One region of the Mesorhizobium sp. M0088 genome, then DNA from elsewhere that is predicted to be linked to it. Evidence: predicted binding sites of a transcription regulator. Region 1 holds the regulator's gene; each other region holds the start of a gene.
The links. Region 1 encodes LexA, which represses DNA repair genes until DNA is damaged. Its sites were predicted from a motif close to TGTTCNNNNTGTGTTCNG; they were not measured.
Positions count from the first base shown of each region.

Region 2: NKJ67_RS31775 (ATP-dependent helicase) is a predicted target of LexA. The motif match lies at 6,351-6,368, and genes of this name have one in related genera.
Region 3: NKJ67_RS05555 (2'-5' RNA ligase family protein) is a predicted target of LexA. The motif match lies at 2,435-2,452, and genes of this name have one in related genera.
Region 4: NKJ67_RS18530 (YifB family Mg chelatase-like AAA ATPase) is a predicted target of LexA. The motif match lies at 5,654-5,671, and genes of this name have one in related genera.

Region 1 is NZ_JAMYUI010000024.1:12,532-20,498, forward strand. Features, by position in the region: gene gltA (citrate synthase) at 1-361, opposite strand, end outside; gene gltX (glutamate--tRNA ligase) at 547-1,971, opposite strand; gene NKJ67_RS25765 (ComEC/Rec2 family competence protein) at 2,074-4,536, shown strand; gene lexA (transcriptional repressor LexA) at 4,530-5,270, opposite strand; gene kynU (kynureninase) at 5,680-6,927, opposite strand; gene kynA (tryptophan 2,3-dioxygenase) at 6,998-7,834, opposite strand; gene NKJ67_RS25785 (AMP-binding protein) at 7,831-7,967, opposite strand, start outside.
Region 2 is NZ_JAMYUI010000036.1:3,436-11,402, reverse strand. Features, by position in the region: gene NKJ67_RS31810 (hypothetical protein) at 235-432, shown strand; gene NKJ67_RS31805 (Lrp/AsnC family transcriptional regulator) at 460-939, opposite strand; gene NKJ67_RS31800 (EamA family transporter) at 1,029-1,937, shown strand; gene NKJ67_RS31795 (dienelactone hydrolase family protein) at 1,948-2,835, opposite strand; gene NKJ67_RS31790 (hypothetical protein) at 3,105-3,260, shown strand; gene NKJ67_RS31785 (hypothetical protein) at 3,269-3,703, shown strand; gene NKJ67_RS31780 (glucose/quinate/shikimate family membrane-bound PQQ-dependent dehydrogenase) at 3,841-6,156, opposite strand; gene NKJ67_RS31775 (ATP-dependent helicase) at 6,408-7,967, shown strand, end outside.
Region 3 is NZ_JAMYUI010000003.1:251,657-259,623, forward strand. Features, by position in the region: gene NKJ67_RS05535 (ArsC family reductase) at 1-218, opposite strand, end outside; gene NKJ67_RS05540 (ArsR/SmtB family transcription factor) at 365-721, shown strand; gene NKJ67_RS05545 (SRPBCC family protein) at 718-1,197, shown strand; gene NKJ67_RS05550 (SnoaL-like domain-containing protein) at 1,291-1,644, opposite strand; gene NKJ67_RS05555 (2'-5' RNA ligase family protein) at 1,771-2,268, opposite strand; gene NKJ67_RS05560 (ABC transporter ATP-binding protein) at 2,678-3,763, opposite strand; gene NKJ67_RS05565 (cupin domain-containing protein) at 3,753-4,361, opposite strand; gene NKJ67_RS05570 (ABC transporter substrate-binding protein) at 4,654-5,724, opposite strand; gene NKJ67_RS05575 (ABC transporter permease) at 5,709-6,578, opposite strand; gene NKJ67_RS05580 (ABC transporter permease) at 6,575-7,459, opposite strand; gene NKJ67_RS05585 (NAD(P)/FAD-dependent oxidoreductase) at 7,563-7,967, opposite strand, start outside.
Region 4 is NZ_JAMYUI010000014.1:164,630-172,596, reverse strand. Features, by position in the region: gene NKJ67_RS18560 (SMP-30/gluconolactonase/LRE family protein) at 1-437, opposite strand, end outside; gene NKJ67_RS18555 (2-dehydro-3-deoxy-6-phosphogalactonate aldolase) at 437-1,075, opposite strand; gene NKJ67_RS18550 (2-dehydro-3-deoxygalactonokinase) at 1,072-2,025, opposite strand; gene NKJ67_RS18545 (SDR family NAD(P)-dependent oxidoreductase) at 2,022-2,789, opposite strand; gene NKJ67_RS18540 (putative bifunctional diguanylate cyclase/phosphodiesterase) at 3,058-4,407, opposite strand; gene gshB (glutathione synthase) at 4,637-5,578, shown strand; gene NKJ67_RS18530 (YifB family Mg chelatase-like AAA ATPase) at 5,763-7,295, shown strand; gene NKJ67_RS18525 (J domain-containing protein) at 7,481-7,967, shown strand, end outside.

The DNA.
Region 1 (7,967 bases):
CGCGGTAGTCGAAGTCGTCCTTCTGCGCCTTGGTCGGCAATTCACCGTAGAGCAGGAGATAGCAGACCTCGAGGAAGTCGCCATGTTCGGCCAACTGGTCGATCGGATAGCCGCGATGGAGGAGGATGCCGGCGTCGCCGTCGATGAAGGTGATTTCGGACTCGCAGCTTGCCGTCGAGGTGAAGCCCGGATCGTAAGTGAAGGCGCCGGTGGTTGAGTAGAGCGAGGCGATGTCGATGACATCAGGCCCGACCGAACCACTTCGCACCTTGAATTCATGGGTCTTGCCGGCGAATGCAAGCGTTGCCGTGGCCTCCTGGGTCTTGCCGCCCAAATCCATTTTTTTCGCAGCTTCGGTCATTGCAAACTCCTTCTTGTTTCCTCATGCCGGCAAAGGCAAAATTCTGCAGAGCGACACGTCGAAAATCACCGCAATGCGCGTATTCGCCACCGCATTTCAGGAGGTGCGTGCCAGATTGGGCCAAGGCCTAATGTTGCACTGCGAAACCCGCCTTTCAATGCCAATCTTCTTGGGCCAGTTTGCTCCTAATCGATTTGATCTGAGATGCGCGCCAGGCTTTCCTCGCGGCCGAGCACGGCGAGCACATCGAACACGCCCGGCGAGGTGCTTTTGCCGGTCAACGCAGCGCGCAAAGGCTGGGCCACCGCGCCGAGCTTGTGACTGCCGGCCGCTGCCACCTCGCGTATCGCCGCCTCCGCCGAGGCGGCTGTCCAGTCACTCGCAAGCCCGTTCAAAGCTTCGTGAGCACTGCGCAGGATCTTGCGGGCATCGTCGGTAAGCAGAAGGGCCGCCTTGTCGTCGATCGGCAGGGGGCGCGTGGCGAACAGGAAGGCCGCGCCATCGACGAGCTCGACCAGCGTCTTGGCGCGGTCCTTCAAGCCCGGAAGCGCTGCCAGCAACTGCGCCTTGGTGCTGTCGTTCAGGCGCGCGGCGATCGCCGGGCCACCTTCGAGATAGGGCAGGGTAGCGATGAAGATGTCGAACAGTTGGGCATCGCTCATGCGGCGCATATGCGCGCCGTTGATCGCCTCCAGCTTGGCGAAGTCGAAGCGCGCCGCGCCCTTGTTGACATCGCCGATATCGAACCAGGAAATCATATTCTTGATCGACATGATCTCGTCGTCGCCATGGCTCCAGCCAAGGCGCGCCAGGTAATTGAGCAGCGCCTCCGGCAGGTAGCCCATGGCGCGATAGGCCTCGACGCCAAGCGCGCCGTGCCGCTTCGACAGCTTGGCGCCATCGGCGCCGTGGATCAGCGGGATATGCGACATGGACGGCACGTTCCAGCCCATGGCGTTGTAGATCACGGTCTGGCGAGCGGCGTTGGTCAGATGATCGTCGCCGCGAATGATATGGGTGACTCCCATATCATGATCATCGACGACGACGGCATGCATGTAAGTGGGATTGCCGTCAGAACGCAGGATGATGAAGTCATCGAGATCCTTATTGGGAAAGCGCACCTCGCCCTGGACACGGTCATGGACGATGGTCTCGCCTTCGGTCGGCGCCTTGATACGAATGGCGCCCTTGACGCCTGCGGGCGCCTCAGAGGGGTCGCGGTCGCGCCAGCGGCCGTCATAGCGGGGCGGCAGCCCCTTGGCTCTGGCAGCCTCGCGCATGGCCTCCAGTTCGGCCGGCGTGGCATAGCAATAATACGCCTTGCCCATGCGCACGAGCTCCTCAGCCACCTCGCGGTGGCGCGGCGCACGCTCGAACTGCGACACCGGCTCGCCGTCCCAGCTCAGGCCAAGCCAGGAAAGCCCGTCGAGGATGGCAGCCGTCGCGGCTTCATTGGAGCGTTCGCGGTCGGTGTCCTCAATGCGCAGCAGCATCGTGCCGCCAGTGTGCTTCGCATACAGCCAGTTGAACAGCGCCGTGCGCGCGCCGCCTATGTGCAGATAGCCGGTGGGCGAAGGGGCAAAACGGGTGACGACCTTGTCGGACATGGAACTCTCGGAAACCATCTGAAGCGGGGTGCGGTTGCGCGGGCTTTCGCGCGCCCGGCGTTCATGTAGCATAGGGTGTCGAGGGCGCAAGGGGCAGACCCGATGGCTGGACGAGGCTGGGGCTCGGATCAGGGCGAGGACGCTGCCATCGGCGTCAGCGAACGGTCCCTGTTTGCGCCTCGGCCAGCCCCATTACCGCCGCCATCGCCCCTTGTGCCGGATCCCGGCAAGGCGCCCTTGCAAGCGGATGTCGCCGCCTCTGTTCCTGTTGCCGAAACCGGCAGGATCGTTCGCGTGCGCCGGCAAATCAGCCTGACATCACTGCCTCGCCTGCGCCACAGCGTGAACACGGCGGCGAGCCTGGAACTCGACCGGGGCGTGGCCTTCCTGCTGGTGCCGGTCTGCCTGGCGATCGGAGCGATCGGCTATTTTTCGCTGACGGCTGAACCCGACTTTGCGAGACCTGTCGCGGTTGTCATCTTGACGGGGATCTGTGCGCTGGTCTCGCGCTCATGGCCAAAGACCCATCTGTGTTTCATGGCGGCGCTTTTGTGCGCCCTAGGACTGCTTGCTGCCAAGGTCGAGACGTGGCGTGCGGGCACACAAATGTTGGGCTCGGAAATCTCGACGCAGGTGACCGGCCGCGTCGTCTCGCTCGACCGGATGGAAACTGGCCGCATCCGGCTGACCATCGACGTGACATCGACCGCAAGACCGAAACTGCGCTATGCGCCGGAACGGGTGCGGCTTTCGGCACGCAAGATCCCGGCTGACGTGACCGCAGGCTCCCTCATCACTGGATATGCCAAGCTTTTGCCGCCGACCGGGCCGGTGCGGCCGGACAGCTATGATTTCTCCTTCGACAGCTATTTTGCCGGCATCGGCGGCAGCGGGTTCTTTCTCGGCAACCCCAAGCTTGTCGTCAGCGATGATGGCGACATGCCGCTGCCGGCCCGAATTTCCTCTAGCGTGGAAAATGCCCGCGAGGCCATCGCCGACCATATCAGGGCGAGCGTCGGCGGCGCCGAAGGCGAGATCGCCGCGGCGCTGATCGTCGGCGTGCGCGCCGGCATTCCCGATGACATCAATGAGGCGATGCGACGTACCGGCATCTACCACATCATCTCGATTTCGGGACTGCACATGGCGCTGGTCGCAGGCACCATCATGGGCTTGCTGCGCGGCGCCTTCGCCTTGTTTCCCGACTTTTCCGCGCGTCGCCCGGTCAAGAAGTATGCCGCCGTCGCCGCACTGTTCTCGATCGCGGCCTATCTCATCATCTCTGGAGTCGTCGTTGCCGCCGAGCGCAGCTTCATCATGCTGGCGGTGATGCTGATTGCCGTGCTGTTCGATCGAGCAGCACTCACCATGCGCAATCTGGCGATCTCGGCGATCGCCGTCATCGTGGTGTCGCCGCATGAGGTGGTCGGCCCGAGTTTTCAGATGTCGTTCGCCGCGACCGCGGCTCTGGTCGGCGCCTATGCCGGCTGGGCCGATCACCGCGCGGGAAAAGCAAGACCGCCGCCCCCAAAGCGATCCATGCCCGGTTTCCTGACGCGAAAGTTCGTGCTCGCGGCAACCGGCCTTGCCATGACCTCCATCATCGCCGGCAGCGCCACGACGCTGTTTGCCATCTGGCATTTTCAGCGTGTGTCGCCGCTCAGCCTGTTCGCCAATCTGGCGGTTATGCCGATCGTTACCGTCGTCATGTTCCTGGCTGTCGCAAGCGCGCTGCTGATGCCTTTCGGATTGGATTGGCCGGCCCTCTACCTGATGGGCAAGGGTCTGACGGTGATGATCGCCATATCGGGTTGGATCTCCGAACGTTCGCCTGTCGATGGGGTTGGGCTGATTTCGCAGCAATCTGTCCTGCTGGTGACAATTGCCCTGGTCATCGCGACGATGGCGACAACTTGGCTGCGGCTCGCTGCTCTGCCATTCGCGCTGGCAGGCTTGCTGACCGTCTCGGATACGCGCACGCCGGATGTGCTGATCTCGGAAGACGCCCGGCTGGTGGCGTTGCCGATCGGTGGCGGCGAGCTTGCCGTCAGCCGGGAACGGCCGAACGAATTCACCGTCGACAACTGGAAACGCGCCCTGACATCAGAAACCATCGTCGTGCCAGAGGTGTTCGACAAGAGCGATGGGCAATTCGACGTCGCGGACGCCGTTGAGCTACCGCCGGGATCGCCGTTCTATTGCTCCTCAGGCGTTTGCGTGGCCAGGCATATGTCCGGTGCGATCATTGCCTATGTCGAGGACCGCAAGGACACCTGGAAAGCCTGCGGCTTCGCCGAGCTGATCGTCATCAATGACGCCACCGCCTATGACGCCTGTCACAATCCGCTGGTTCTCGTCATCACCAAGCGGCAACTGGCTCGCAAAGGCAGTGCCGCCGTCTTCTTCGATCGCCAGTCGGCGACCACGCCGGCGACAATCAGCTTCGCGGTGAACAGCCCATATCGGCCCTGGCACACGCAACGCAAATACTCTCGTGAGGCGAGGGGGCTGGCACCCTTCAAGAAACCCGAGAAGCCAGCGGCCAACCCGCAGCCGCCTCAGTAGCGGCGGATGAGGCCGACGAGCTTGCCTTGCACCTTGACCCTGTCTGGGCCGAAAATACGGGTTTCATAGGCCGGATTGGCGGCTTCGAGCGCAATCGAAGCGCCCTTGCGGCGGAACCGCTTCAGCGTCGCTTCCTCTTCATCGACCAGCGCCACGATGATCTCGCCGGGGTTCGCCGTGTCGGCATTGCGGATGATGACGGTGTCGCCGTCGAAGATACCGGCCTCGATCATCGAGTCGCCCTTGACCTCCAGCGCATAGTGGGCGCCGCCCATGATCATGTCCGGCGGCACGGAGATCGAATGCGTCTGATGCTGGATGGCATCGATCGGCACACCGGCGGCGATACGGCCCATGACCGGGATCGACACGGCGGAGACCGCATCGTCATCATTGCCGGGCGAGGGCATCCGCGAAGGCGCCGGCTTGATCTGCCGGCCAAGGGCACCACCCTGACCGAGACTGCCCTGGATGACGCTTGGCGAAAACTTCTTTGCCGCGTTGAGGCCGGGCGCGATGGAGTCCGGCAATCGCAGCACTTCCAGCGCCCGTGCCCGGTTGGGCAACCGGCGAATAAAGCCGCGCTCCTCAAGTGCGGTGATCAGCCGATGAATCCCGGATTTGGAGGCAAGGTCGAGCGCCTCCTTCATCTCGTCGAAGGATGGCGGAATGCCGCTCTCCTTCAGGCGTTCATGGATGAACATCAGCAGTTCATGTTGCTTGCGTGTCAGCATGGCGGCCCCCAGATTACCTGAAACCAGAATCGAAAAACAAACCCAGAACAAACACTATCTGTTCCAGTTGTGTTCTGCAACCGTTTAAAGTTTAATGAATTTGTTAAGGCTGCTGAAATTATTTGGGCTTGCCAGCGGGTCGCGATCGACAGGCGCCAACCACGGCAATGCGCCTGCTCACATTGAAACCATTATGGTTAATGACCTGTGGCTCATCCTCGACCCAAGGCTTGGCATCATCTGCCGATCGACCTCCACAAGGGACGCTATCAATCTTCGGGACGTTCGTTTGCCGTGAACGAAACGGAGCCAAAACGCCAACGTCTGTTGGCATTTGTGGCTGGAATTCAGCCCTCCGTCATCTGCCGGGCAGTGAGGGCGGCGACGGCAAATCGCGGAGATCGTTGCGTCAGGTAACGGCTTCCTTGACGGCGAAACGCTGGTCCTTCCATGCGCCCGTGCGCAGAATATCCTCCAGCACCTCAACCGCCAGCCACACATCCTTGTAGCCGACATAGAGCGGCGTGAAGCCGAAACGGATGGTCGATGGCGCGCGAAAATCACCGATGACGCCGCGCTCGATCAGCGCCCGCATGATTTGATAGCCGTGATCGTGAAGGAACGACACCTGGCTGCCGCGCCTGGTCGCGTCGCGGGTGGTCTCCAGCGTGAGGCCATAGGCGCCGCACTTTGCTTCGACGAGCTGGATGAACAGTTCCGTCAGCGCGACGCTCTTTTTTCGCAATGCCGCCATGTCGACGTCGTTCCAGATGACAAGCGCGCCTTTGAGCGCCCGCATCGACAGGACAGGCTGGGTGCCGCACAGAAAGCGGCGGATACCGGTGCCGGCAACATACCCCCGTTCGAAGGCAAAGGGCCGCGCATGGCCCCACCAGCCGCTGAGCGGCTGGCTGATATCGCCGTGATGGCGCTGCGCGACATAGATGAAGGCCGGTGCGCCCGGACCGCCGTTGAGGTACTTGTAAGTGCAGCCGATGGCGAAATCGGCATTTGCCTGATCGAGCTCGACGGGCAGGGCGCCGGCGGTGTGGCATAGATCCCAGACGATCAGCGCTCCGGCCGCATGAGCCTTGCGCGTCAGCGCCGCCATGTCGCGCAGTTCACCCGATTTGTAGTTGACGTGGTTGACCAGCACCACCGCGACGTTTTCGTCGATCAGCTCTTCGATGGTGGGCGCGTCGACGCCCGCGAGGCGCAGCAGGACGCCGTCCCGTGTCGAGGCCACGCCTTCGGCGATGTACAGGTCGGTGGGGAAACTGTCACCCTCGGCGACGATGACCGACCGGCCCGGCCGCATCTCCAGCGCCGCATGCAGCACCTTGTAGATGTTGGTCGACGTCGTGTCGCAGACGACGGTCTGGCCGGCCGCGGCTCCAATCAGGCGTCCGAGTTGATCGCCGAGTTCGATCGGCATCTCGAACCATCCGGCCGTATTCCAGGCTCGGATGAGGTCCTGGGCCCATTCCTGGGTTGCCGCCTGCTGCAGCTCGCCGAAAACGGCATGAGACGCTGCCCCCAGTGAATTGCCGTCGAGATAGATCACCCCCTCCGGCAGAATGAAACGGTCGCGCATGGCCCGCAGCGGATCTGTGGCATCCATCGCTTCGACTGCGGCGAGATCAGGAAATCCACTCATGGTCAGTCAGTCCCCGGTGTTCGCGAAGGGTGTTCCGCCGCCGCGCGTCGCTGTTTTCATTTCGACGATGTCAGAGCCGGGTGCGGACCGTCCACAGTTCCGGGAACAGCACCACCTCGAGCATCTTCTTCAGATACGAAGCACCCGACGTGCCGCCGGTGCCGCGTTTCAGACCGATGATGCGCTCAACCGTGGTGACGTGGTTGAAGCGCCAGCGGCGGAAATAATCCTCGAAGTCGACCAGCTTCTCTGCCAGTTCGTAGAACATCCAGTAGCGCTGCGGATCGCGGTAAATGGTTTGCCAGGCGACCAGCACCTCTTCATTCTCGGTTCGCGTCTCACGCCAGTCCGTGCGCCTGGCATCGGCACCGATGTCGAATCCGTTGCGCGCAAGCAGCAGCAGCGCTTCGTCGTAGAGCGATGGTTCGGTCAGGATCGCTTCCAGCTTTCCGCTCAGGTCGGGCCGGTGCTTGTGCGGCCCGAGCATTGCCAAGTTTCGGTTGCCGGCCATGAACTCGATGGCGCGATACTGCCAGGACTGGAAACCCGAGGACTGGCCGAGCGCGTCGCGGAACTCGGTGTATTCGCTCGGCGTCATCGTCCGCAGCACATCCCAGGCATTGTTCAGCTGCTCGAAGATCCGCGCAACGCGCGACAGCATCTTGAAGCTCGGCTCGAGCCGGTCGGCGCGGATGGAACGGATCGCGGCGCCGATCTCGTGCAGAGCGAGCTTCATCCAGAGTTCGGAGGTCTGATGCTGGATGATGAACAGCATCTCGTCATGCGCCGATGACAGCGGCGTTTGGGCCTCCAGCACTTTCTCCAGGTGCAGGTAGTCGCTGTAGGACATGCGCTCCTTGAACGACATCTGGGCGCCTTCGGACGCCGGATCGTATGGCTCGCTCAATCGATTTTCTCCGTGCGCAGCCGGAAGCGCTGGATCTTGCCGGTCTGGGTCTTGGGCAGGGCGGCGATGAATTTTACCGATCGCGGATATTTATAGGGCGCGATCATTGCCTTGACATGGTCCTGCAGGCGCT
Region 2 (7,967 bases), on a different contig from region 1:
CGAAGCCGACACCTTTTCGTTCCCGGCTTCAAAGCCACACCCGCAATCTAAAATCGCAGAACCCTGCCGTCGGCCGGCAGCAGTGCTTGAAGCGGCGCGGCGCCCTCGTTAACCTTACCAAGGTTTTAACGGGAACAAGCCATTTGAGCCGTTGCGCGACTCAGCGGGTCGGTCGAAAACGATCCGCATCGAGGTAGCGACACGGGCGGCGCGGCGCCGGTTCGAGGAAAGTGCATGAAAACCGACATCAAGGTCGAGGTGGACAGGCTGGCTGCCGATCCGCGCATCACCGACTACGATTTCTGGCGCTCGCTCAAGAACGTCAACAACGAGATCTTCCACATCGCCAACAACAACGAGCCGATCCCGTTCGACATGATCCGCTGGCGCGCCATTCTGAAGCAGGCGCGCATGAAGCGCGGCCACGCATAGGTCTTCGAACGGAACAATCCCCCTAGGTCAAGCCTGGCGCCTCAACGCTCCCAGCGCCGAGCGCGCCACCACCGGCGACGACTGGATGATCGCCGTATTGGTCATCGCATAAGGAATGATGCGGTCGATCACCCGCTCGAGTTCGGCTACCGAGCCGACATGCGCCAGCGCGATGAAACAGTCCTCGCCGGTCACCCGGTCGCATTGCACGATCTCCGGCAGTTCGCGGATGATCTCGGCCACGACGGCCAGTTGCCCCGGCACCGGCCGGATGCGCAGCCATGCCGACAGCGGCAGGCCGAGTGTCGCCGGGTTGATCCTGACCGAATAGGCCTCGATGACGCCGCTTTCCTGCAGCCGCTTGATGCGCTCTGCCACGCTCGGCGCCGACAGGTCGACCGAGCGTGCCAGTTCCGCCGTGCTGGTGCGCGCGTCCTTTTCCAGCAGACGCAGGATCTTCATGTCAGCGGCATCGAGATCGGCTTTTTCAGTTCGAAGGCGTTTCATGAAAAATTCCTTGCTTCAGGGAGAAAGACCGCCGAAAAGCTGATCATCATCCATATAAACAGATATATCCGCCTGCGATACTGATCCGAATGGATGATCAAACGCAAGCTCTCGCGGCGAGCCCTGCCCTCGGCAACCCCACCCTGGGCAGGCTGACGGAAAAATTGCCGCCGCATGTCTGGTTCGGCGTCAGCGCCGTCTTCCACTATCTCGGGCCGGCCTTCGCCGTGCTGCTTTTCCCGCATGTCGGCGTGCTCGGCATGGCATGGCTGCGCATCGCCACGGCAGCACTCATCTTCGCGCCGCTGACCCGCCCATGGCGAAGCTTCGCCCGCGCCGATCGCTCGACGCGGGTGCTGTTGCTGGCCTTCGGGGCCTGCCTGGCGGTGATGAACTGTTCGTTCTACCTTGCGCTCGACCGCCTGCCGATCTCGCTGGTGGCGGCGATCGAATTCGTCGGCACCATCGGCGTCGCGGCGATCGGCCTCAGAAGCCCGCGCAATCTTGCCGCCCTTGCCGTCGCCGTCGCCGGCACCTTGCTGCTCATCGACGTCAGATGGTCCGACGATCCCATCGGGCTGTTCTGGGCCTTCCTCAACGGCGCGCTGTTTGTCGGCTACATCGTGCTCGGCCACCGCGTCGCCGCGTCAGGCGCCGGCAGCGGCATCGCCGGCCTGGGTGCCGCCATGGCGATCGCTTTCGTGGTCGTGCTGCCGATCGGCTTCACCGATGCGCTGCCAGCCTTTTTCTCACTGCCGCTGCTGCTCGCCGCCATCGGCGTCGGCATCTGCTCCTCTGTCATTCCTTACATCTGCGACCAGCTCGCCATGTCGCGGCTGCCACGCGCCAGCTTCGCGCTGATGCTGTCGCTGCTGCCCGTCACCGCGACGCTGATCGGCGTCGTCGTGCTGCGCCAGATGCCAAGTTTTACCGATTGCCTCGGCATTGCGCTGGTGGTCGCCGGCGTCGCCTTCCACAAGCCGGCGAACACGGATTAGACGAACGCCCCTATGCCAGTTTCTGCTTGAGGAAGGCGATCGTTCTGCCCCAGGCGAGGTCCGCCGCCTTCTTGTCGTAGCGCGCTGCCGACGTGTCATTGTTGAAGGCGTGGTTGGCGCCTTCATAGACATAGACCGTGTATTCGACATGCGCCGCGTCGAGTTCCTTCTTGAAGGCGTCGATGCCGGCATTGATGCGCTCGTCCAGTCCGCCATAGTGCAGCAGCAAGGCCGCCTTGATCCTGGATACATCGGCGGCCTTCGGCTGCATGCCGTAATAGGCAACGCCGGCACTGAGATCGGGCGCGTTGATGGCCAGCATGTTGACCGTGCCGCCACCCCAGCAGAAGCCGATGGCGCCGACCTTGCCGTTGCCGTCCTTGTCGCTCTTGAGGAAAGCGACGGTCGCGACACCGTTGGCGATGGTCTGCGCCGGATCGAGCTTGGCGAACATGTCGCGCGCCTTGTCTTCATCGGTTGGCGTTCCGCCGAGCGGCGACAGGAAATCCGGCGCCAGCGCCACGAACCCCTCCAGCGCCACGCGTCGCGTCACATCGCGGATATGCGGGTTGAGCCCCCTGTTCTCATGCACGACGATCACCGTCCCAAGCTTGCCCGCCTTGTCCGCGGGCTTGACCAGGTAGCCCTTCATCTCGCCGCTGCTGCCGGGATAGCTGATGTCCTCGCCATTCACCCGCGGATCGTTGTCGGCGACAACAGCCGCTTGCGCCGAATTTGCCGCCAGAAGCGGCGCGATCGCGGCCGCCGCCGCACCTGATCCGGCAAGCCGGGTCAACTGCTCCATGAACCGGCGGCGATCGAGCGTCAGATGCGTATATTCGTCATAGGCGTCGATCATCGCCTGGGTGATGGCGGGCTTGGCGTCGGGTTTCGTCATGGATGGGGTCCTCTGCTTCGGGCTTTAGTTCCCAGCTACATAGGGACCAAGCCGGCATGGTCCAGTCGAGCACTCATGGCGGCCGCCGATTGCCTCAGGCGCAGGGCGCCGGCCGCGCCCGAGCAGTAAAGCCAGCGCCATGCGCGGCCATGTCATCACTTTTTGGTCATTGGCGATAAATCCTGCTGGCGCTGCCACAATCGTGAGGGAAGGTGGCTATCGACCAGTATCCTGGCCGTGTGCCCACACGTCAGACCCAGAAGGAAGCGATGACCATGACCATGCCTTCCCCGATCCTCGCCAGCGCGCTCGTCCTTTCGGCGACCGCCGCTTTGGCCCTGTGCTCGATGGTTCTGAACGCAGGCAGACGATCGTTGATCAGGGTCCGCACTGAGCGGAACCGCAACACGAAAACCCAGGGCTGAGTGACGCCATGAACGTCCAGGACATCGTCAACACCGTTTCGCAGAAGGCGGGCCTCGACCAGGCGACGACGGAGAAAGTCGTCGGCACCATCTTCTCGGTGCTCGAACACGAGGCGGAAGGCACAAGCGCCTCGGCGTTCTTCGCCAGGATCCCCGGCGCCGACGACCTCGCCCATCAATATGACGTCATGGCTGCCGCTCCGGCCGGCGGTGGCGGTTTTCTGTCGTCGTTGCAGGGCGCGCTTGGCGGCGTTCTCGGCGAGAAGGCCGGCGCGCTGATCAACGGCGTCGCCGCGCTCAAGGCATCCGGGCTCGACATGGCGCAGGTCCAGAAGGCCGGCGCGACGCTGATCCAGCAGGCCGAAGCCGCCGCCGGCCCCGACCTGACCAACAAGGTGCTCGGCTCGGTGCCCAGCCTGAAAGGCCATCTGGGGATTGGCTGATCGACAATCGGGCCGATCGGAAGATTTGCCGCCCCTCATCGCCCAGTCGGGCACTTTTCCCCGTCAATATACGGGGAAAAGATACCGGCACAGATGATGGGCGGCGCGACCTCTGAGAGATCGCGCCCCCTGCGCCCCTACTTCGGCAGCGCGTAGGCGATCACATAGTCCCCGGGCTTGGTGCCGACCGAACCGTGGCCGCCGGCGACGATGACCACGAACTGGCGGCCGTCGGCCACCGTATAGGTCATCGGCGTCGATTGCCCGCCGGCCGGCAGCCGCGCCTGCCACAGCTGCTTGCCCGATGTCAGGTCGTAGGCGCGCAGATAGTCGTCGACCGCCGCCCCCAGGAAGGCGACGCCGCCAGCGGTGATCATCGGCCCGCCAATGCCCGGCACCCCGACCTTCAGCGGCAGCGGCAGCGGCGTCATATCGTAGACAGTGCCGTTGCGATGCATGTAGGCGATCTTGCCGGTCCTGAGATCGGCGCCGGCGACATAGCCCCAGGGCGGCGCCTGGCAAGGAATGCCGAGCGGCGACAGGAACGGTCCCATCACCACCGCATAGGGCGCGCCCTCGTTGCGGTTCAGCCCCTGCTCGCTGCCGCGCCCTTCGTCCGGTGGCGGCACCTGATCGCGCGGAATGAGCTCCGACTTGAACGCCAGATAGGTCGGCATGCCGAACAGCACCTGCCGGACCGGGTCGACGGCGACGCCACCCCAGTTGAAGGTGCCGAAGTTGCCGGGGTAGATCAGCGAGCCCTGGACGGAAGGCGGCGTATAGCGACCCTCATAGCGCAGGCCCTGGAATTCGATCCGGCAGGCCAACTGGTCGAACATGGTTAGGCCCCACATGTCGGCGCCGGTGAGCGGCTTCGGCATGAAGGTGAGATCGGAGACCGGCTGCGTTGGCGATGTGTGGTCACCTTCTATCGCGCCGCCGGGCGCCGGCACTTCGTTGACCGCAATGACCGGCTCGCCGGTGCGGCGGTCGAGCACATAGAGGTCGCCCTGCTTGGTCGGCCCGACCAGCGCCGGCACCACCGTGCCGTCGGGTTTGGTGATGTCGATCAGGCTCGGCTGCGCCGGCACGTCCATGTCCCAGAGATCGTGGTGCACGGTCTGCCGCACCCAGCGCACCTGCCCGGTGTTGAGGTCGAGCGCGGTGATCGACGACGAGAACTTCTCGACATTGGCGCTGCGCCCGGCGCCGAGCTGGTCCGGCGTCTGGTTGCCGAGCGGCACGTAGAGCAGGCCGAGCTTCTCGTCGGCGCTCGGCGTCGACCACATGTTGGGCGAGTTGGCGGTATAGGTCTGGCCGGCCGGCAGCGGCGTCGTCTGGTCCGGATTGCCGGAATCCCAGTTCCACACCAGCGCGCCGGTGGCAGCGTCGTAGGCGCGGATGACGCCGGACGGCTCCTGCGTCGAATAATTGTCGTTGACCGCGCCGCCGACGATGATCTTGCCGCCTGAGATCAGCGGGGCCGAGGTCGAGTAATAATAGCCCGACTTCGGATAGGGCATGTTGGTCAGAAGGTTCAGCGTGCCGCCCTCGGCGAAAGCCGGGCAGATCTGCCCGTTGGCGGCATCGAGCGCGATCAGCCGCGCATCCGAGGTCGGCAGATAGACACGGGTCGCACAGGGCTGCCCGGCGGCGCCGGCGGCATCGGCGTAATAGGCCACGCCGCGGCAGGTCTGGTGCTGGCGGTCCTTGTCGAGCTTGACCTTGGGATCGAAGCGCCATTTCTCCTTGCCGCTCGCGGCATCGATGGCGATGGCGAAATTATGCGGCGTGCAGATGTAGAGCGTGTCGCCGATTTTAAGCGGCGTCACCTGGTAGGTGGTCTCGCCGACATCGTCGGGACCCTTCACATCGCCGGTCTGGTAGGTCCAGGCAGGCTGCAGCTTGGCGACATTGTCCGGTGTGATCTGGTCGAGCGGCGAATAGCGCTGGCCGAACTGCGTGCGGCCGTAATAGTGCCATTCGCCGGCCGGCACATCATTGCCGAGATTGGCGTTGGCGACCACCTTGTCGGTGCCGAGTTCGCCGGCAATATCCTTCGGATCCGAAGTCATCGAATAACCGGCGACGGCTAATGATGCCAGCACGGCAAGGATCAGCGGCGCGCGCCCGTCAGGGCCGACGAGACCCCGCCTCGCCCACGGCGTCAGCAGCCAAAAAGCGAGAAGCACGATGATGCCGCCGCGAGGCCCGAGTTCCCACCAGTCGAAGCCGGTTTCCCAGACCGCCCAGGCCAACGTGCCGAGCACGATCACCGCGTAGAGCCACAAAGCAGTCGACCTGCGCCGGTAAAGCAGCCAGGCGGCGATCAGGAAGGCAAGGCCGGCAACGACATAGTACCAGCTGCCGCCCAGCATCGCCAGGCGGATGCCGCCGCCGCCGAGTGCCAGGCCGATGAGGAAAAGAATGAGGGAGGTGATGGTGACAGCCAAGATGATACTCCTTCGACTGTTGCACTTCGCGGCGCTGCCATGGCAACCCGGCATTGCGTCGCTGCCCGAAGCACAACTTTCTCCCGACGGTCCCGCCTGTCAAGCATGGGCCTCAAGCGCAGGCGGTAATGGTCCATCGCAATTGGGATAACATCGACCGCACTGGGAGCGTGGGCAGCAATCGGGCACTTTAGCGGAACAAAACGTAGACAGTTCTGGTCTTTCCCCACCGAATCACTACATTCGGGGCAATGTCCGGCTTTTCCGAAGACATGCCCTTTTTCGACGAACCCAACGCGCGGCCCCCGGCCCCGTCGGGCATCGCCGCGCGCGCCATGGCTGCCCGCAGCGGACACAACAACGCACCCGACTACCTGAAGGGCCTCAACCCGGAGCAGCGGCTAGCGGTGGAAACCACCGAAGGCCCGGTTCTGGTGCTGGCCGGAGCCGGCACCGGCAAGACCCGCGTGCTCACCACCCGCATCGCTCACATCCTCGCCACCGGCAAGGCGTTCCCGTCGCAGATCCTCGCGGTGACCTTCACCAACAAAGCCGCGCGCGAGATGAAGATCCGCATTGGCGTGCTGATCGGCGAAGGCAATGTCGAGGGCATGCCATGGCTCGGCACCTTCCACTCGATTGGCGTGAAGCTGCTTCGCAGACATGCCGAACTCGCCGGTTTGCGCTCCGACTTCACCATCCTCGACACCGACGACGTCGTGCGGCTGATCAAGCAGCTGATCCAGGCCGAAGGTCTGGACGACAAGCGCTGGCCGGCCAAGCAGTTCGCCCAGATGATCGACGGCTGGAAGAACAAGGGGCAAGGCCCGTCCGACATCGCCGAGGGCGACGCCCGCGCCTTCGCCAACGGCAAGGGCCGCGAACTCTACAAGGCCTATCAGGAGCGGCTGAAGACGCTGAACGCCTGCGATTTCGGCGACCTGCTGTGCCACCCGATCCGCATCTTCCGCGCCAATCCGGACGTGCTCAAGGAATACCACAAGCGCTTCAAATACATCCTCGTCGACGAGTACCAGGACACCAACACCGCCCAGTATATGTGGCTGCGCCTCCTGGCGCAAAGGCCGCAAGGCAAGCCGATCTCCCCCCTTGAGGGGGAGATGTCCGGCAGGACAGAGGGGGGCGCCTCGCGCCGACAGGCTGGAGGGACAGCGCCCCCCTCTGTCGCCTCCGGCGACATCTCCCCCTCTAGGGGGGAGATCGGGCGCTCTTCGACTGACACCCGCGCCACCGTAAACATCTGCTGCGTCGGCGACGACGATCAGTCGATCTATGGCTGGCGCGGTGCCGAGATCGACAACATCCTGCGCTTCGACAAGGATTTTCCCGGCGCCACCATCATCCGGCTGGAGCGCAACTACCGCTCGACTGCGCACATCCTTGGTGCTGCCTCCCACCTCATCGCCCACAATGAGGGCCGCTTCGGCAAGACGCTGTTCACCGACCGCAACGATCCCGAAGACGGCAAGGTGCATGTCCACGCCGCCTGGGATTCCGAGGAAGAAGCGCGCGCCGTCGGCGAGACCATCGAGACCTACCAGCGGCAAAAGCACAATCTCAACGACATGGCGATCCTGGTCCGCGCGTCCTTCCAGATGCGCGAATTCGAGGATCGTTTCGTCACGCTCGGTCTCAACTACCGCGTCATCGGCGGCCCGCGTTTCTACGAACGCATGGAAATCCGCGATGCGTTGGCCTTCTTCCGCGTCGTCGCCCAAGGCGCCGACGACCTCGCTTTCGAGCGCATCGTCAATGTGCCCAAGCGCGGCCTGGGCGAAGCCACCATCCGC
Region 3 (7,967 bases), on a different contig from region 1:
CTCTGCTTGTCGTTGTCCGGCAGCTCGCGAAACGTGGTGCTACCCCTGTTGAGCAGCTTTTCCCAGCCGACCTTGCCCGCCCAGCCATCCATCCGCTTCGCATCCAGTCCCTCTGCCCTGAAATCGTGAAACCTGTAGGCCACGTCATGGCCTTCCAGCCAGAGGCGCGCCTTCCTGACCGTGTCGCAGGTGGTGATGCCGTACATGGTGATCGTCAAAACAGTGACCTTCCGATTTCGAATCTGACCGCAGATTAAGGACGCTCTGCGCGCTTTGCCAGCGCTCCCCGGCATGCCTTCGGTTTTGCCCTTGCCAACACTAAGGAATTTCCCTAAGTATTTTGACAGCGCCTCAGGACCAACCAATGACAAGCCTTCAGACCCCAACTCCGAGCCCTCCGCCGATCGACGGCATCTTTCGCGCACTGTCCGATCCGACGCGGCGACGCGTGGTGGAGCGGCTGAACCGCAGCCCTGCCTCGGTCAGCGAGCTTGCCCAACCGTTCGACATGGCCCTGCCCTCCTTCATCGAACATCTCAAAATCCTCGAAGGTTGCGGGCTGGTGCGCTCGCAAAAGACCGGCCGGGTCAGGACCTATCAACTGGCGCCCGAGCCGCTGAAGCTTGCCGAAAACTGGCTGGCCGAACAGCGCACGCTTTGGGAGCGTCGCCTCGACCAGTTCGACGCCTATGTGATGACCCTCAAGGAGACAGAAAAATGAACTATCCCCTCAAGCCGGATCCCAGACTGGACCTCGTGCTGGAGCGCGCCATCGACGCGCCGCGCGAATTGCTGTGGCGCGTTTGGACGACGCCGGAGCATGTCAAGCAATGGTTCACGCCGAAGCCTTGGATGATCACCGACTGCGAGATCGACCTCAGGCCGGGCGGGCTGTTCCGCACGCGCATGCAGTCGCCAGACGGCAAGGAGGTCAACGACCGCCAATGCTGCTATCTCGAAATCGTGCCGAACGAGCGGCTGGTGTGGACGGATGCATTGTTGCCGGGTTACCGGCCGTCAGGGGAACCCTTCATCACCGCTGTTATCTCCTTGCAGCCGGACGGCAAGGGCACGCGCTACACCGCCACCGCCATCCATCGCGACGAGGCGACCCGCAACAACCATGAAGAGATGGGCTTCTTCGACGGCTGGGGCACGGTGGCCGACCAGCTTGCGCAGTATGTGAAGACGATCTGATCTTCCCACATGACGGCCAGGACGTTGTCTTGGCCGTCATGCTTGTTTTCAACCCGGGAGCGAAGAGAGCAGTCTCCCGGTGGCATTTCCGCCTCAATAATAGAAGCGCTCTTCGGTGATCTTGCCGTTCTTGACCGTGTAGAGGCCAACTTCATCCATGGTGACGCGCTCGCCGGTGGCCTTGGGCGTGATGTCGAACTTGAAGCGCACCGCGAACTGGTCACCGTTGACATAGGGACCCTCGACCGACCCTCCATGCACTTCATTGTTCTCCTGCCACCACTGGCCCTTCTGCTTGAGAGCCTCCTTGCCATGGGAGATGGCCATCGGCCCCGCCATGGCTTCGAGACTGACGATATCATCGGCGTTGTACTTCTCGGCAGCAGCTTTGTTATCGCCCTGCTTGAGCAGTTCGGTGAAATCCTTGGCAATTTCCGCGATGGTCATTTGTGTTCCTCCTGTTCAGACGCACTGCAAATAGGGAAGCGCTTACCGGCCCGCCACCGTTGCCGGCACTACAGCTGACAAGCCGTGTCAGGACGATTGGTATAGCCGCTGTGTGGCCACGATTTCTCATATGCCGGCTAGGGAATCGTCCTGACCGGTCAATCGCCAGGTCGCCGGACATTTGTATTCACCCTGGTGGCTGCGGATCAGCGAAAAACTCCGCACTGTCCAGGATATCGGCTCAACGATCCGTTCCCGCACTTTCGGAACGCCCCTCCTGTCGCGAAGCAGCGTGACATGTGGCTCCAGCGAGGTCGTGATGAATGGCTTTAGCGGGCTGTCGTCAATCACGGCAGAGAGCTTGCGCCAGAAGGCTTGCAAGGTCGGCGAATGGTCGCTGCTGCGAAGCACCAGCGCCCCGCCGCCGAAAGCCGACAGGCGGTCGAAGCAAACATCGAATGGTGTGGCTTGCATCAGCAAGCCGACATGGCGGGCGATCTCCACCACACGCTTCTGTTTGCCGTCGCCAAGGCCGATCAGGGATATGTGCATTTGATCGGTTGGCGTCAGCCATCCCCGCAATCTCAGTTCCTGATTGTAGTGCTCAGCCCTGCGCCGCAGCATGGCATTGACCGGGTCTTCAACGAGAAATCCGTAAAACAGATGCGGCTCCCGGATCGGGCTCTGTCCTTCAAATCGGAAAAAGGTCTGACCGTTCTTCGCGGTTCCGTATGAAAATTGCCCACTCACAACCGATCTCGTCCGGCAGATTGTATCAAGCCGAGAAGTTTAGAACAAAAAGGGAACGAATCAAGTGAAAACAAAACCGGCGCTAATGGTTTCCGCATCAGCGCCCGCAAGCTTAACGGCGGAGCAAGCATTTTCGAGCAGGGGCCGAACCCTACGATCCGTAGCCGATGATGCCCTGACCTCCCGAAAATCGTGGATCGACCAGTCGACATACCCCCGGCCGTTGACCGACGGCTTGTAGCCACCGCGCGGCGTGTGCTCCGGTTATTTAACGTCGACAAAATTAGCTTGGTAGCACCGGGCAGTTGGCACCACGGCGCAGGCTGATATGCGCCACGTCTCCGACGCTGAATTGGGAACCCTCGGCCTGGCGCGGCGCATCGATGACAACAGGCGCGCCCTGCCCGAGTTCGGCATGAAGGCGCAGCGTGCGACCGTGAAAGACGACGCTGTTGACGCGCGCCGGTGCGGTGCCGGGCGCGGCCTCGGTCATCGCCAGCAAATCCTCCGGACGCACGCCGATGGTGCGGGTGGCGCCCTCGGCAGGTGCCTCGCTAGTTTCAGAAATAGCCTCCAGCGGCAGGGCGCCGGCGGCGAAGCGCAGGCGATCGCCGTCTCGGCCGACGAAGCGCGATTGCAGGAGATTCATGGTGCCGATGAAGCTCGCCACAAACTTCGTGGCGGGCCGGTCGTAAAGGGTGGCCGGCGGCGCGATCTGCTCGATGCGGCCCTTGTTCATGACGACGATGCGGTCGGAAATCGACAGCGCTTCGGTCTGGTCGTGGGTGACCATGACGAAGGTGGTGCCGAGCCGCGACTGCAGCCGCTTCAGTTCAACCTGCATCTGTTCGCGCAGATGCGCATCGAGCGCCGACAGCGGCTCGTCGAGCAGCAGCACGCGTGGTTCGCAGACGATGGCACGCGCCAGCGCGACGCGCTGGCGCTGGCCGCCCGACAGTTCGGAGACGCGGGCGCCAAGCTTGTCGGCGAGACCGACCATGTCGAGGGCTTCGCCGGTGCGCTTTGCCTGCTCAGATCCAGACAGTTTGCGCAGCGACAGACCGAAGCCGACATTTTCGGCGACATTCATGTGCGGGAACAGCGCATAGTCCTGGAACACGGTGTTGACCGGCCGGTCGAACGGCCGAAGGGCCGTGATATCGCGACCATCGAGCAACACCTTGCCGCTCGACGGGCTTTCGAAACCGGCGATGACGCGCAGGCTGGTGGTCTTGCCGCAACCCGACGGCCCGAGCAGCGTAACAAACTCGCCGCTGATAATGTCGAGGTCGACGGCGTCGAGCCCGACGATGCCGCCAGGAAAAATCTTCGAGACCGCCTGCAGCCGCACAAGTGGATCAGGCGCCATCGCGAACCTCGGACGGCTTCGTGGTGTTGACCCAGAGGATCTGGCAACGCTCGGCGCCCGGATTGCGGAAGGCATGCAAAAGCGTGCTCTTGAACGCAAAACTGTCGCCGGCCTTCAGCACGTAATTTGTCGAATCCACCACCAGTTCGACCTCGCCGGCCAGCACGAAGCCGAATTCATGGCCGGCATGGGCATAGGCCTCGGCCGTGCCGCCGCTGGCTTCCACCGTCACCAGCATGCCGGTCAGCGTCGCGCCCGGGGGTGACAGCAGCGCCTTGGCAATGCCTTCCGACTTCACCGGGATCTGCCGCCGCTTGTCGGCGCGCACGCAATAGAGATCGTTGGCCGCATCGTTGCCGTCGGCGATCAGCGCCGACGGCTCGATGTCGAGGGCGGCGGCGAGCGGCCAGATCACCTTGACGCGCAGCGAGGACATGCCGCGCTCGATCTGGCTGAGCGCCCCGATCGACACACCAGCTTTTGCCGCAAGATCGGCCAGCGACAGATTGCGCTCCAGCCGCAGCGCCCGCACGCGCCGGCCGACCCGCACATCGGCATCGTCCTTCGGCTTCTCAGCCGGTTCGTCCAGCATGTCCATTTGTTAGTCCTTATTGCAGTGCTTAGGGCCGGTGGCGACCAAGGCCGGCTTCAGGGTTGGATAGCTATCGGGCGTCAGTGCTGCCCCTCATCGCCCTGCCGGGCACTTCTCCCCGTATAGTGACGGGGAGAAGTGGCTGGCCGCAACCTCGGTGCCCTTCTTGGGACGTCAGCGACTGGCGAAACCGGCGATGAGAGCGTCCCTCTCCCCGTCACTATACGGGGAGAGGATGCCGGCAGGCAGGTGAGGGGCGGCGCAAACTTCAACAATAGTCGTCCAATACAACTGAAACTCACCCGCCTGCCTTGACCTTTTCAAACATCTTGGCGAGGTCGTCATTCTGTTTCATCGGCCCGGTGAAGATGGTGGTCTTCAGCAACACCTCGGGATCGGATGGCAGCTGCAATTTCTCCAATTCCGCCTTCGGCACGGTGGCGAAGGCGGAGCTCAGCGAGCTGCCGTAACCATAGGCCTGGATCAGGTATTTGCCGGAGTCGGCATCCAGCCGGCTGTTGATGAAGTCATAGGCGAGGTCGACATTCTTGGCGTCCTTGAGCATGACGAAGCCGCAGGCCCAGGTCAGCATGCCCTCCTTCGGCTTCATGAACTCGACCGGCACGCCCTGCTTCTTCAGCGACGTGGCCGACGCGTTCCAGGTCATGGCGGCGACCAATTGGCCGCTGGCCAACGCCTGTTCGACGGAGGTCATGTCGGTGGTGTAGTTGGAGAGCAGCGGGCGCTGCTCGCGCAGCTTCTCGGCCACCTTGTCCATTTGCTCCGGTGTCATGTCGAACGGATCGACGCCGGCCAGCAGTGCGGCAACGACCGGCGTGTCGTGCACGGCGTCGATCGTCGCCATGCGGCCGGCATACTGCTTGTCCCACAGAAGGTTCCAGCTCGCTTCCGGGTTCTTCACCAGATCGGTGCGGTAGAGGATCGAGGTGTTGCCCCAGTCCCATGGCACCATCCAGACCTTGCCGTCGCCGGCCTGCAGGTCGGGCAGGTTCTTGAACACCGGGAAGATCGAATCCCAGTTCTTGATGCGCTTGGTGTCGATCGGCTGCAGCAGGCCTTCCTTGTTCCAGCGCGCCACCTTGTCATAGCAGGGATGCGCGATGTCGGGGCGGAAGCCGGCCTTGACCTTGGTGAAGGCATCGTCGTCGTCACCGAAGATGGAGGCCTCGACGCCATCGGGATGCGCGGCGAGGAAGCTCTTGTTGAAATCGGGCAGTTCGTAGCCCGACCAGGTGAAATATTGCAGCTTGTCGCCGGCGAAAGCGACGGTCGACGACAGCGCCAGCGCGAACGCCGTCAATCCAGCGCAAACAGTCTTTGCAGAGATCGATTTCAGGTCGAATGCCATTGCAGTTCTCCTCTCTTGGTTTGTTTTGGTTGTGATGGATCCGCGGGCTTTGGCGCCGTGGCGGACAGGCCGCGATGGCGTAGGATTTCAGCTGCTGCAGCGATGACGAAGGACACAGCCAGGATCGACGTGCCCAGCGCCATCACCGTCGGCAGCGACTTTGGAAAACGCAGCTGGCTCCAGATGTAGAGCGGCAGCGTCGGCTCGGTGCCGGCGAGGAAGAAGACAACGATGAATTCGTCGAAGGAGATCAGGAAGGCCAGCATGAAGGCCGAAATGATGGCCGGCAGGCTGAGCGGCAGCATGACCCGCCGGAACGTCGTCCAGTCGGAGGCGCCGAGATCGAGCGCCGCCTCGCGAATGGTTTTCGGGATGGCGGCGAAGCGGCTGCGCATGATCACCACGGTCGTCGGCAGCGCGACCAATATGTGGCCGAGAACGATGGCAATGCGCGATGGCCCCAGACCAATGAGGTTGATGAGGATCAGCAGCGATATGCCGACGATGACGCCCGGGATCAGGATCGGCAGCCTTGCGATGGCGCTGATGGTGGCGGCCAGCGGCGAGCGGCCGTAGAGGTCCATGTAGGATACGGTGATGCCGCACAGCGTCGCGCCCGTGGCGGCAATGGCGCCGATGACGAGGCTGTTCAAGAGTGCACCCGTCAGCGCCGAATTGCCGAACAGTGTCGCGTACCATTGCAAGGTGAAGCCTTGCAGCGGAAACGCTGCCTGGATCGAGTTGTTGAAGGAAAACAGCGGGATCAGCAGCACTGGCAGATAGAGAAAGACCAGATAGGCGACGACGTAGACGCCGAGCCAGCGGCCGCCTCCCTGCGCGCGTGCAGTGCTCATGTGCGGCTGCCAAATCTGCGGTCGGCGAAACGCGCGACCAGCACCACGGCAAGGATGACCAGCATGACGGCGACGGAGAGTGCGGCGCCGAACGGCCAGTCATTGGCCTTGCCGAATTGCGCCTGGATCAGCGTGCCGATCATGGTGCTGGCCGGGCCGCCGACGAGCGCCGGCGTGACATAGTCACCGACCGTCGGCACGAAGACGACAAGGGCTGCCGCCAGCACGCCCGGCATCGAATTGGGCAGCACGACCCGGCGGAAGGAGGTGAAGGGCCGCGCGCCGAGATCGGAAGCGGCCTCGATCAGCGATTTCGGGATGGTGTCCAGCGCCACGTAGATCGGCAGGATGGCGAAAGGCGCATAGGCGTGCGCCAACGTGACGACGACGGCGGCCGGCGTGTTGAGAAAGGCCAATGTCGGCTCGGACCAGATCCCGCTTTCGATCAGCGCCGAGTTCAAAACGCCATTGTAGGCGAGCACGATCTTCCAGGCGAAGACGCGCAGGAGATAACTGGTCCAGAACGGCAGCGTCACCAGGAACAGCAGCAGGCCACGCCGCCGGCCGGCGTGGAAAGCGAGGTAGTAGGCGACGGGATAGGCGGTGATGACCGTCGCCAGCGTGACCAGAGCGGCAATGATCAGCGAGCGCAGCGTCACCGTCCAGTACAGCGGATCGGACCCCACGGTGACAAAATTCGCCACGGTGAAGCCGGAGCCGAGCAGCGAGCCGTCATTGCCGCGGAAGGCGAGGAAAAGCACGAGGCCGAGGGAAAACAGGATCAGCAGGAAGGTGACAAGAGCGCCCGGCAGCAACATGGCGAACCGGAAGCCCTGAGAAGACCGGGCCTCTGGCGCTGATGTTGCAACTAGGGTCGACATCGACCTGCCTATCGGAATTTGAAATTAGCTTAGAGTTTTTCATATTCATGAAACTGTCAAGTAGAATCCCCTAACAGAACCCCAAGGAGATGAAGCGCCCGGGTCAGCGCTCCAACGCATCGAGCAGCCGGTACCAGGCGATGGTCGCGGCGACGCCGACCTGGCGGAAGGCGTGAAACGGGATCGGCCGGATCGGCGAGACCGGGAAAGGCAATTGCCTGGCGTCGCCACTTTGGAGGTAGCCGGCGATGCGCTCGCCAAGCGCGGTCATCAGGCCGACACCACGACCCTGGCAGCCGACCACGGCGAGCAGGCCTTTCTCCGGCTCGTGGATGTGCGGCAGGTGGTCCGGGGTCATCGCCACCCGGCCGAACCAGTGCTTCTCGATGGCGACGCCGGACAGCATGGGATAGAGCCGCCGCAGCGCCCGCTCGAGATGCGCCCAGTCGCTGGCGCTCGTCGGCAACGCCATGCGACCCCGGCCGCCAAGCACCAGCCGGCCGTCGGC
Region 4 (7,967 bases), on a different contig from region 1:
ACGGTGATGTCCGAAAACAGGCGGCGCAGTTCGCCCTTGAAAAACCAGTAGATCGAGCCGGCGCCTTTTTCCTCGCCCTTGCCCATGGTGCCCATCCACAAGGCGCCGCAGGGGTGGACCCGGGAATCGTTGGAGCGTGTGACCGGATTGTCGGCCTCGACAGGCGTGTGCAGCGTCAGTTTGCCGGTCGCGACGTCGCGGACATAAAGGCCGGTCTCGGCGGCGATCAGCTGGCGCTTGTCGTCGATGATTGCGATGGCGCTCGCCATCCGGCCAAGCTCATGGACGGTGGTTGCGCCGCCGGACAGCCGCTTTTCCAGAAGCTGGCTGTTGACTATGTCGAACCAGAACAGCGTATCTGTGGCGGGATCGTAGCTCGGCCCTTCGCCGAGCTGGCAGACGTGATCGGAAAAAACCGAAACGATCGCTTCGCTCATCATGCTTCTCCGAACACCGCATCCCAGGCCGTAACGGCAGCGTGCGCGCGCGCGGCCACCTCGTCGACGCTCATGCCCGGCTTGAACAGGCTGGAGCCCAACCCAAAGGCGGTCACGCCGGCAGCCTTGTAGCCGGCAAAATCTTTTTCAGAGACACCGCCGACGGCGCCGACCAATGTCTGCGCCGGCAACACGGCGCGCATCGCGGAAATGCCGCCGGCGCCCAGCACGCTCGCCGGGAAGAATTTCAGCGCCGAGGCGCCGAGCTTGATTGCCAGGAAGGCTTCGGTCGGCGTGAACACGCCGGGCATCGTCACCATGCCGTAATGCATGGCGCGCGCCATCACCTCGGCATCGATGTTGGGGCTGACCAGCAGCCGCCCTCCGGCCTGGTGCAAGCCATCGACATCGGTCGGGGTCAGCACCGTGCCGGCGCCGACCAGCGCCGTTTTCGGCAGCACTTGGACGATGCGGGCGATCGACGAGAACGGTTGCGGTGAGTTCAGCGGCACTTCGATCGCCTCGATGCCGGCGTCGAACAGCGCCTGGCCCATGGCCATCGCCTCGGTGGGCTTGAGCCCGCGAAGGATGGCAACCAGGCCGCGCTTGAGTTTTGGAAACGGTGCGGTCTGGCTCATCGAGTAACTCCGGTTCTGGCGATCATGCCGTTCTCACGCGCCGCCTCGACGAGACCGGCACGCACCGCCTCATCGGCATCGACGGCCCGAACCTCGAGGCCGGCAAGGCCAAGTGCCTCGCTGTACAGCGTTCCCAGCGCGCCGGAGGCGACCAGCACCACGGGTTCGGCGCCGGCGCCATGCCGGCGGCTGGCGGAGGCGATCTCGCCGCCGATCAGAAGGCCGGACAGGCAGGCGGCGGCATCGTCGGCTTTCAAATCCTGCAGCAGGCCGGCGGCGCGGATGGAAAACAGCCGCGAGGTGACATCGCCGCCTTCGCCCAATGCGGTTTCGCACCAGCGGCGGAAGAACGGATTGTCCGATGTGACGGGCTTGGGATGTTCGCCGAGCGAATGGCGCAGAATCGAATGCGCGGCAAGCACCGAAAACAGCTCGCCGGTCGGCCAGGTGCCGAAGCCGGTGACAGTACCGTCCTCGACCAGCACCCATTTCGAATGGGTGCCGGGCATGCAGGCCAGCTGGCGCCCCTTGGCCTGCAGGCCGGCGCCGGCAAGCTGCGTTTCTTCGCCGCGCATGACGTCGGGCGCATCGGCCAGCCGCTGGGCAAGGCCCGGAACGATGCGGATGTCGCGGCTCTGGCCGGGCACGCTGGCAGCACCAGCAAGGATGGCGCTAAGCGGCGCCGGCACCGTGACATAGGGCGCTTCCAGCCAGCCCTGGCGAGATCCGGCCATGCCGCAGATGATGACGGGCAACGCTTGCGGCGCTCCCAAGGCTGCCAGATGCCCTTCGAGGATGGTCGAAAAGCCCTTCTGCTGCGCCGTGATCAGGCCATCGTCGCCACGGCGTTCGGCAAGCACCTTGCCTTGCCCGTCGATCAGCCAGACCCGCATGCGGGTCGTGCCCCAGTCGACGGCGGCGACCGCCGGTGCGTTGCCGGCTGGGCTCACAGGAAACCTCCATCGACGACCAGCATCTGCGCTGTCAGCATGCGCGAGGCGTCCGAAGCGAGGAACAGCACGGTGCCGACGATGTCGTCCGGCTGCATCACCTGCTTGATGCACTGCTTGGCAACATGGGCGGCAAGCCCCTGTTCGGTCACCCAGAGCTCCTTCTGCCGCTCGGTGATCACCCAGCCAGGCGCAATGGCGTTGACGCGGATGCCGTCGACACCGAGCTTGCCGGCCAGCCCCTTGGTCAGACCGAGGATACCGGCCTTGGCCGCCGTGTAGGACGGTATGTCGGGGTGGTTGATGAGATAGGATGTCGAGGTGAAGTTGATGATCGAGCCGCCGCCCGCCCGCTTCATGCCCGGCGCCACCGCTTGCGCGGTGAAGAAATGCGGCCGCAGATTGATCGCTTGGTTGTTGTCCCAGAACTCGACCGTCACGTCCTCGACGGCGTGGCGTTCGTCCCAGGCGGCATTGTTGACCAGCACGGTGACATCGCCATGCGCCTCGGCGGCCTTCGCGGCGGACGCCCGCAGGGCCTCGACGTCGCGCAAATCGGTCTTGAGATAGAGAGGCCGGCGGCCGAATTCTTTCTCGATGCGGTCGGCAAGAGCCGTGCTTGGGCCGTCGGCGATGTCGATGAAGGCGACATTGGCGCCTTGGCGCACAAAGCCCTCGGTCAGTGCAGCACCTATTCCGGAACCGCCGCCGGTGATCAGCACCGAGGTTCCTTCGAGGTCGGCAAAATGCGCCGATGGCATCATCGTTCCTGTCTCCCAGCGCATGACCCCGAAAATCGGATCGATTTTCGGAAAGGGATCATGCGCAAAATGTAAATTGCTACAGCGTCCTTTGCGCGTCCAAAAGGACGCGCGGCGCTGTAGCGTGACCGGCGCGCATCCTAGCCACGCAAGGCGCGCGGGCAAGGGCGAACCGTCGAATTTCAGGGCTTATGTCAGACAAAACGACAATGCGCCGCACCGGATGCGCATGGCGGCACCGTCGGGATTACGGACTACGGGGAATCGCCGGTCAGATCGCCTTGGCGCGCAGGGCGCCGCGAAAGGAATCGCGGAGATAGCCAAGCGTGGCGTCGGCATCGACCGGCTTGCCGAACAGATAGCCCTGTCCGCCGGCGCAGCCGAACTGGACCAGGCGATCAGCCTGCGCTTCCTGCTCGATGCCTTCGGCGACGACGTCCATGCCGAGCCCCTCGCACATTGCGAGGATGGCGCGGATGATGTGCTCCGAGGGACGGTCGTCGAGAATGGAGGAGACGAAGGCGCGATCGATCTTGAGCTTGTCGAAATGGAATTCCCGCAGACGGCCGAGCGAAGACTGGCCGGTGCCGAAATCGTCGAGCGAGACGCGGATGCCGACGCGGCGCAGATCCTCGACGATCTGCGCGGCCGAGGCCGGGTCGTTCATCAGGCCGGTCTCGGTGATCTCGATCTCCAGCCGGCGCGGATCGAAGCCGGTGCGGTCGAGGATCGCCAGTATGTGCAGGCCGGTGTTCTGGTCGACGAGCTGCGAGGGCGACAGGTTGAAGGACAGGAACAGGTCCTTCGGCCAGCTTCGGGCGGCCTCCGTCGCCTTGCGCAGCACCAGCTGCGACAGCGGGCCGATGATGCCACGCTCCTCGGCGATGGGAATGAAGACGGTCGGCGGCACCGAGCCGAGGTCGCGATCGGTCCAGCGCGCCAGCGTCTCGAAGCCGATGGTGCGGCGCGTGGCGAGATCGACAATGGGCTGGAAATGCGGCTCCACCTCGCCGGCCGAGACAGCACGGCGCAGCGCCTGTTCGATGCGGGTGACGCGCTTGGCCGCCTCTTCCATCTCACGGGTGTAGACGACGACGCGGCCACGGCCGGAACGCTTGGCGTGGTAGAGCGCCGTCTCGGCCTTGTTGATGAGGATTTCCGTGGTCTCGTCGCCCGAATAGAACAGCGAGCAGCCGACCGAGGCCGAAAGCCTGGCGGTGCGTTCGCCGACATCATAGGGCGCCGACAGGATCTCGATCAGCATGCGGGACTTTTCGGCCGCTGCATCCTCGCTGAACACCAGGGGATAGAGAAAGGCGAATTCGTCGGCACCGATGCGGCAGACCGTGGAATGGCCGTCCATCGAGGCGCGTAGCCGCATCGCGACCTGGATCAGGATGTCGTCGCCGGCCTTGTGGCCGAACAGATCGTTGATCGGCTTGAAGCCGTCGAGGTCGAGAATGCCGACGGTAAAGGGCGCGGGATCGTCGGCCCGGTCGGCGATCAGGCGATCGACCTTGTCGAAGAAGCGGCGATGGTTGCCAAGCCCGGTCAACGGATCTGTGAATGCCAGATCCGTGCTCTCCCTGTTTGCCTGACCGGTGCCAAACGAAGTTTGCATCGGTGTCCCTGTTTGTGACGTCGGAATTTATTTTCAGACTGGCAGCAAACCCTTTAGGAAACGTATCGCGAAATCGATTTTCCACGGGCAACCGCGACTGTTTCGAAGGATCGATGAAAGCAGCGCATTCGGGTGTCGGATGCCAATCCCAGGAATGTCGCGATTGGCAGACGGGCAGTGAGCCTGTACAGGCAAGACAGTCGTCCATCCGAGCCGCCGGAGACCCGCCATGAAGCTGAAAATCGCCGTCCAGATGGACCACATCTCCACCGTGTCGATCGCCGGCGACACCTCGTTCGCGCTGTCGCTGGAAGCGCAGCGGCGCGGCCATGAGCTGTTCCACTACACGCCGGATCGGCTGTCGTTGCGCGACGGCAAGGTGTTTGCCCGCATCGAGGAAATGCAGGTGCGCGACGAGAAGGGCAGCCACTATTCGCTGGGCGAGAAGGTGCGCACCGACCTGTCGGAGATGGATGTGGTCCTGCTGCGCCAGGATCCGCCCTTCGACATGAACTACATCACCACCACGCACATTTTGGAGCGCATCCATCCGAAAACGCTCGTGGTCAACGACCCGGCCTGGGTGCGCAACAGCCCGGAAAAGATCTTCGTCACCGAATTTGCCGACCTGATGCCGGACACGCTGATCACCAAGGATCCGCTGGAGGTCGCCGCCTTCCGCAAGGAATTCGGCGACATCATCGTCAAGCCGCTCTACGGCAATGGCGGCGCCGGCATCTTCCATCTGCTCGAGGCCGACCGCAACCTGGCCTCGCTGCTCGAAATGTTCGGCCAGTTGTTCCGCGAACCCTATATCGTGCAGCGCTATCTCAAGGACGTGCGCAAGGGCGACAAGCGCATCATCCTGATCGACGGCGAGCCGGTCGGCGCCATCAACCGGGTGCCGGCCGAACACGATTCCCGCTCCAACATGCATGTCGGCGGCCGTGCCGAAAAGACCGAATTGACAGAGCGCGAACGCGAGATCTGCGCCCGCATCGGTCCAGCGCTGAAGGAGCGCGGCTTCATCCTGGTCGGCATCGACGTCATCGGCGACTACATGACCGAGATCAACGTGACCTCGCCGACCGGCGTGCGCGAGGTCAAACGCTTCGGCGGCGCCGACATCGCCAGCCTGTTCTGGGATGCGGTCGAGGGCAAGCGCGGGTAAGCCGTTTTCATTTTGTCTTAACCATGTTCCGTTTTTGCAACCGCGCTCGATTCCGCTGCAACCCACGCGCTCAACTGTTCCCGTAATGTTCTTGATTTGACCGTTGAAGTGTGATTGTCTGCCCTACGGGGCCATTCCTGGCCTGATCGCAGGGGCTGGGGCCAGCCTGAATTGGGGTTGCACGATGGTGGCGCGGGTTCGCACGGTCGCTTTCCAGGGCATCGAGGCCGTGCCGGTCGACGTGCAGGTGATGATCGCGCCCGGCAAGGTCAACATGCACATCGTCGGCCTGGGCGACAAGGCGGTGGCCGAAAGCCGCGAGCGGGTGCAGGCCGCACTGCATGCTTCCGGCCTGTCGATGCCGTCGAAGAAAGTCACGGTCAATCTGGCGCCGGCCGACCTGCCGAAGGAAGGCAGCCACTACGACCTGCCGATCGCGCTTGGCCTGATGGCTGCCCTTGGCGCCATTCCGGGCGACATGCTGGCCGGCTATGTCGTGCTTGGAGAATTGTCGCTCGACGGCACGATTGCCGCGGTCGCCGGCGCCTTGCCGGCGGCGATCGCCGCCAATGCCGAGGGCAAGGGCCTGATCTGCCCGTTCGCCTGCGGACCGGAGGCGGCCTGGGCTGGAAAGGATTTCGACATTCTGGCGCCGCGCAGCCTGATTGCCATCGCCAATCATTTTCGCGGCACGCAGGTGCTGTCGCGCCCCGAGGCCGGCATTCATGCCGCCGCGCTGGATTTGCCCGACCTCGCCGACATCAAGGGCCAGGAGACCGCCAAGCGGGCGCTGGAGGTGGCGGCGGCCGGCGGGCATAATCTCTTGATGATCGGGCCGCCGGGCTCGGGCAAATCGATGCTGGCGCAGCGGCTGCCGTCGATCTTGCCGCCGCTGGCGCCGAAGGAATTGCTCGAAGTCTCGATGATCGCCTCGGTGGCGGGGGAACTCGGCGAAGGCAAATTGACCGACCGGCGGCCGTTCCGCGCGCCGCACCACTCGGCCTCGATGGCGGCGATGGTCGGCGGCGGCATCCGCGCGCGGCCGGGCGAGGTGTCGCTGGCCCATCACGGCGTGCTGTTCCTCGACGAGTTTCCCGAGTTCACGCCGCAGACGCTCGATGCGCTGCGCCAGCCGTTGGAGACCGGCGACTGCATGATCGCGCGGGCGAACCATCGCGTCACCTATCCGGCGCGCATCCAGCTGGTGGCGGCGATGAACCCGTGCCGCTGCGGCATGGCCGGCGAGCCGGGCTATCGCTGCCTGCGCGGCGAGCGTTGCCGTACCGACTATCAAGCGCGCATTTCGGGTCCGCTGCTCGACCGCATCGATCTCAGGATCGAAGTGCCGGCGGTCTCGGCCAGCGACCTGATCCGGCCCGACCGGGCGGAGAAAAGTGCCGATGTGGCGCTGCGCGTGGCACGCGCCCGCACCATCCAGCGCGAGCGCTTCGAGCGGCTCGGCGCCACCCGCGCCACCACCAACGCGCATTGCGCGCCATCGGTCATCGAAGAGATCGCTATGCCGGACGCCGCCGGCCTGTCGCTGCTCAAGGACGCCAGCGAAAAGCTCGCCTTTTCAGCGCGGGCCTATCACCGGGTGCTGAAGGTGGCGCGGACGCTCGCCGATCTCGACGCCAGCGAAACCGTCGGCCGCATCCATCTGGCCGAAGCGATCTCCTACCGCATGAGCTCGGAGCGGATGGCGCAGGCGGCGTAGGTCCGCCGACAAGCCGGCCTCGCCACATTGCATTCCGCGATCACGCCACAATCCTGCCGCTGCGGAATCGATCATCGGCGCGGACCTGATTGTCCGCTTGGCGGCGTCGGACCAAGGTCTTGGTCTCCGCATTGGACATTCCTTATTTAGACAATGCGAATATGGTTGTGGTCGGGGAGCCCGCTATGTTCATCGACTATTACGAAGTTTTGGAAGTTAGCCCGAACGCCAATTCGGAGACGCTGGAGCGCATATTTCGCTATTTTGCGATGCGCTATCATCCAGACAATCGCGAAACCGGCGATGAAGCCCGTTTCAGTGAAATCGTGGAAGCCCACAACACCCTCAAGGACCCGGTCAAACGCGCTCAATACGACATCGCGTACAGGGACCATGCCGGCCTTCGCCGTGAATTGACCGAGGAAGCCAGCAACACCAAAGGCATCGAGCGGGATGTCGTGATCCAGGCCAGGCTGCTGTCGCTGCTTTACGCGAAGCGCCGGCACGACGTCAGCAATCCCGGTATCGGGGATGTGGAGCTCGAACGCCTGTCAGATTGTCCGCGAGAGCATCTCGAGTTTCATCTCTGGTATCTGAAAGCGAAGGGCTGGATAGCAAGAGTGGAAAACGGGACGATCGCGATTACGGTGGAAGGCGTCGATCGGGTCAACT